One region of the Sphingobium sp. DC-2 genome, then DNA from elsewhere that is predicted to be linked to it. Evidence: riboswitches for the same ligand, from Rfam matches in the RefSeq annotation. Region 1 holds a riboswitch; the other holds the start of a gene.
What was found. Region 1 has a riboswitch for cobalamin ahead of ET21_RS0120695 (HoxN/HupN/NixA family nickel/cobalt transporter). Riboswitches for the same ligand answer to the same signal wherever they lie in the genome.

Region 1 (2,196 bases):
CCGGTGATGACGGTGGCGGGAATCTTGTTCATGATATGCTTCCTTGCGGTGCGAGGGGGACATCGATCTCGTCGAAGCGCTTCCAGCGGTAGATCGCCCAGCTGATCAGCCAGCAGGCGGCGAACAGGCCGACGATGAAGAAGCCCAGGCTGTTGAAATGCTCGCCAAGGCTGGCGGCCAGCGACCAGAGGCCTCCCGTAAAGCCGAGCTTGTTCCCCAGAAGCGCGATCACCTCTATCCCGCCGATGACGATGGCGACGATCGCCGACACCAGCGTGATGGTGATGTTGTAATAGAGCTTGCGGATGGGTTTCACGAACGCCCATTGATAGGCCCCCATCATCAGCGCCCCATCAGCCGTGTCCACCAGCGCCATGCCCGCAGCGAAAAGCAGCGGGAAGATAAGGACGGTGGAGAGCGCAAGGCCGCTCGCCGCGTGCCCGGCGGACAAGCCCAGAATGGCGATCTCCGTCGCCGTGTCGAAGCCCAGGCCGAACAGGAAACCGAGCGGCGCCATGTGCCAGCTGCGCGTCACCAGCCGGAAAAGCGGCTTGAAAATCCGGGCGAGCAGTCCCCGGTTCCCCAGCAGCATGTCCATGTCCTCGCTGGTATAGGCGCCGCCCCTGCGGACATGGTTGAAAGCCGACCAGACCGATTTCAGGATGATCAGGTTCACGGCGGCGATGGCGAAGAGGAAGGTCGCGGAGATGATGGTGGCGATGACGCCGCCAATCTCCCCAGCCGCTTCCACCCGGCTGAGCGCGCTGGCGGCGGTGGCGATCAGCACCGCGCCGATCAGCACGATGCCGCTATGGCCGATCGCGAACCAGAAGCCCACCGTCAGCGGGCGCTCGCCATTTTGCATCAGCTTGCGGGTCACATTGTCGATCGCGGCGATATGGTCTGCGTCCACCGCATGGCGCAGGCCCAGGCTCCAGGCGAGCAGGGCCGTGCCCAGCATCGCCACGTCGCCCGCGAACAGAAGGCCAGCCCATATCCACAAAAGGATGTTGGCCGCGATCAGCCCGGCAAACATCCAGGTGGCGCGGCGGCGTATGGACCCCTGCGGTGGAGGGTCGAGAGTTGGAGAAAGAGCATTCATGAGCCAGTCCGTTGGCGTCAGCGAACCGGAACGGGAGCCTCCGCAAAGCGGCCGGCGGCGCGCGCCGGACGGACGCCAGTGCGCCCGGCACGCATGCCGGTGCGGCTCCCGCCGCACGAAGCGTCGCTCAGACGGAACACCGTGCCCCGGCCATCCCCTGGACCAAAGCAAGAGCGACCAGACGCCGGCAGGTCTCCTGGCTTGCGGGTCGTCGCTCGGCACATGGCCTTCCCAGGCCTCGCAGGATTTAGCGTCCGGCCCAGTGGCTGACCCTCCCATGTCATGGAAGGTCGATATGTGTCTCGCTCGCCGCTCACAGTTGCAGGGACAGCCGCGGATTTGGACGCCCTAAAAGGAAAGGACATCCGCACCGCATTCCCATTCAAGCCCCCTTCGGGGCACCGGCGCGATCAATGAAGACCGCCCTTGGGGCAGGCCTTCGCCGACGTGCATAGAGCGGCCTGCGGCAAAAAGGAAGCGGGCGGTTGGAAACGCCGAATGAAATAAAATGGTAATATTATCGTCACGCGATAGTCACTGAACTGACATAGCGGCGCCACCCATGAGAAGGGATCAAGCAATGAAAGCCAGCCGTTGGGCGATCGCGATCGCGATGCTCCAGATCAGCGCCCCGTCATGGGCGAACGCCCAGACGATCAGCCAGGCCGAAGCCGAACAGTTGCGCGCGCAGATCGCCACGTTGAAGGCGCAGGTGGAGATGCTGGAGGCCCGGCTCGATTCCGCAGCGCCCGCCGCAGCTTCGGGTTCCGCTCCGGCCGCCGCGCCCAAGGCGCTGGCGGCTGCGTCCAAGCCTGAGAACAAGGCCAAGCCGGAAACGGACATCAGCTGGAAGGGCAGCCCGGTTTTCGCCAGCGACGACGCCAAGTTCAAGGTGAAGGGCCGGATCCAATATGACGCCGGTCTGCTGATGGCGCCGGAAAGTGTATCGGATCGCGCCAAAGGCTATTCGAACGAGCTTCGCCGCCTGCGGCTGGGGGCCGAAGGGCAATTGGGCGCGGGCTTTGGATACAAGCTTGAGGTCGAACTGTCGGACAACAGCGTCGATCTGGTCGACACGTTCATCACCTATGAAA
Region 2 (2,196 bases), on a different contig from region 1:
AGCGCTTTCGCCGACCAGCGCCTCCGCCAGCGCCGCCGGATAGACCGGCATGTCGCACCCGGTCGTCAGCACCGCGTCAAGTCCTTCGGCCCGCGCATGATGCAGCGCCGCGTTCAGCCCGCCCAGCGGCCCCATGTCCGGCACGGGCCGGTCCGCCAGCCCCGTCATCCCCTCGACCGTCCGGCCGCAGACGACCACCACCTCCACATGCGCCCCGATCGCAGCCGCCGCATGCTCCAGCAGAGTCCGCCCGTCCGGCAGCACCGCAGCCGCCTTGTCGCTCCCGAACCGGCTGGAACGCCCACCGGCCAGCACCGCGCCCAGCAATCGCATTCGTCCACTCCTTGGCAGAACCCGTCATTTCCCCTATGGCGCGCCGCGTGGGCGGGCAACCGCTCACATGAAAGAAGATCGCGCCGGAAAGGGAATGCGGTGCGGGCGAGCCTTCGCCCAATTCCGCGGCTGTCCCTGCAACTGTAAGCGGCGAGCGCGATGCACTTGGTAACTCACGCTTTCGAAAGGGGAGGGCGCGGGGAACCGGCCACTGGGCGCGAGTCCGGGAAGGCCCGTGCATCGCTGCCCTGACCCGCGAGCCAGGAGACCTGCCGGCGCATGGTCGCTCTTGCCTTGGGTCCAGGGACAGGCCCAGGCACGGTGTTTTTCCGTCTGAGCGACGAAGCGGCGGGGGCCGCATCGGTGCGCGGGGCGGGCTGGCGTCTCCTTGTCTCGCGCACCGGCCGCTCGCGCGGAAGCCCTGGCCCTCATGTCGCATGGCGCTCAGGGAAGACAATCATGTTGAAGACAAGCATTTCGCTCATCGCGTTCCTCGCCGCAACGCCTGCCGTCGCGGAGGAATCGGGGGAGATCGTCGTCACCGCGCTCGGCATTGAGCAGCCGACGGACGAGGTCGGACAAGCGGTCACCGTCATTGATGAAAAGACGATCGAGACCCGCCAGAATGTCAGCGTCGTCGATCTGCTGGCGACCACGCCGGGCATCCGCTTCAACCGGACGGGCAGCCTCGGCAATGTCACCAGCGTGTCGGTGCGCGGCGCGGAAACGACGCAGACGCTGGTGCTGATCGACGGGGTCAAGGTCAACGACCCCAGCGGCATCGGCGATCAATATGATTTCGGCAATCTGCTGGTCGGCAATATCCGCCGTATCGAGGTGCTGCGCGGCTCCAACTCCATCGCCTATGGCAGCCAGGCGATCGGCGGTGTTGTCAACGTCATGACCGGCGTGCCGGGTGAAGGCTTCGGCGGCAAGGCGTCGGTCGATTATGGCTATGCCGACACGCTGAACGCGAAGGCGGACGTATCGGGCACCAGCGGCATCGTTTCCGGCGGCGTTGGCGTCGCCTATTTCAGGACGGACGGTATTTCCGCCGTCTCGCCCGGCTTCGGCGGATCGGAAAAGGACGGTTATGAAAATGTCACCGGCAACGCCCGGTTGAAGATCGCCTTCACCGATGATGTCAGCCTGGACCTTCGCGGCTATTATATCCATGGCGATCTTGACTATGACAGCTTCTTCGGCGCGCCTGCCGACAGCCCGGACGTCGCCCGGTCGAACCAGTATATCGGCTATGCGGGCCTCAACTTCGCACTGCTCGACGGCACGCTGACCAACCGCGCGGCGGTGACCTGGTATCGGCAGGACCGCGATTATTATTTCCTGCGCGGCACTGATCCCGATTTCGGCTATTCCGGCAACAATCTCCGCTTCGAATATGAAGCCGTCTATCAGCCCGCCGACGAAGTGAAGCTGCTGCTCGGCTATGAGCATGAGCGGCCTGACTATGAATTTTTCGGCTTCGGATCGCGCGAAAGCCACAGGGCGAACATCGACAGCGTTTATGGCCTCGCCGTGGTGAAGCCGCTCTCTGGTCTGTCCGTGACTGCTGGCGTGCGCCGCGACGATCATAGCCAGTTCGGCGGGGCGACCACCTTCGGCGCCAACGCCAACTATTCGCCCAATGGCGGCGTCACCAATTTCCGCCTGAGCTATGGCGAAGGGTTCAAGGCGCCTTCGCTCTATCAGCTTTACGACACGTACAGCGGCAATCCCGCCCTGAAGCCGGAACGCTCCAAAAGCTATGACATCGGCTTCGACCAGAATCTGGGCAGCGACAAGGCCGTGCTGTCCGTCACCGGCTTCTGGCGCGACACGCAGGACCAGCTGAATTACGACAAT

Region 2: it holds a riboswitch for cobalamin, as region 1 does, so the genes downstream of both, ET21_RS0113500 (TonB-dependent siderophore receptor) here and ET21_RS0120695 (HoxN/HupN/NixA family nickel/cobalt transporter) in region 1, are expected to answer to the same signal.

The regions. Positions count from the first base shown of each region.
Region 1 is NZ_JNAC01000114.1:331,523-333,718, forward strand. It holds gene cobW (cobalamin biosynthesis protein CobW) at 1-32, opposite strand, end outside; gene ET21_RS0120695 (HoxN/HupN/NixA family nickel/cobalt transporter) at 29-1,102, opposite strand; cobalamin riboswitch at 1,271-1,523, opposite strand; gene ET21_RS0120700 (OprO/OprP family phosphate-selective porin) at 1,683-2,196, shown strand, end outside.
Region 2 is NZ_JNAC01000057.1:166,498-168,693, reverse strand. It holds gene ET21_RS0113505 (molybdenum cofactor guanylyltransferase) at 1-333, opposite strand, end outside; cobalamin riboswitch at 401-625, shown strand; gene ET21_RS0113500 (TonB-dependent siderophore receptor) at 793-2,196, shown strand, end outside.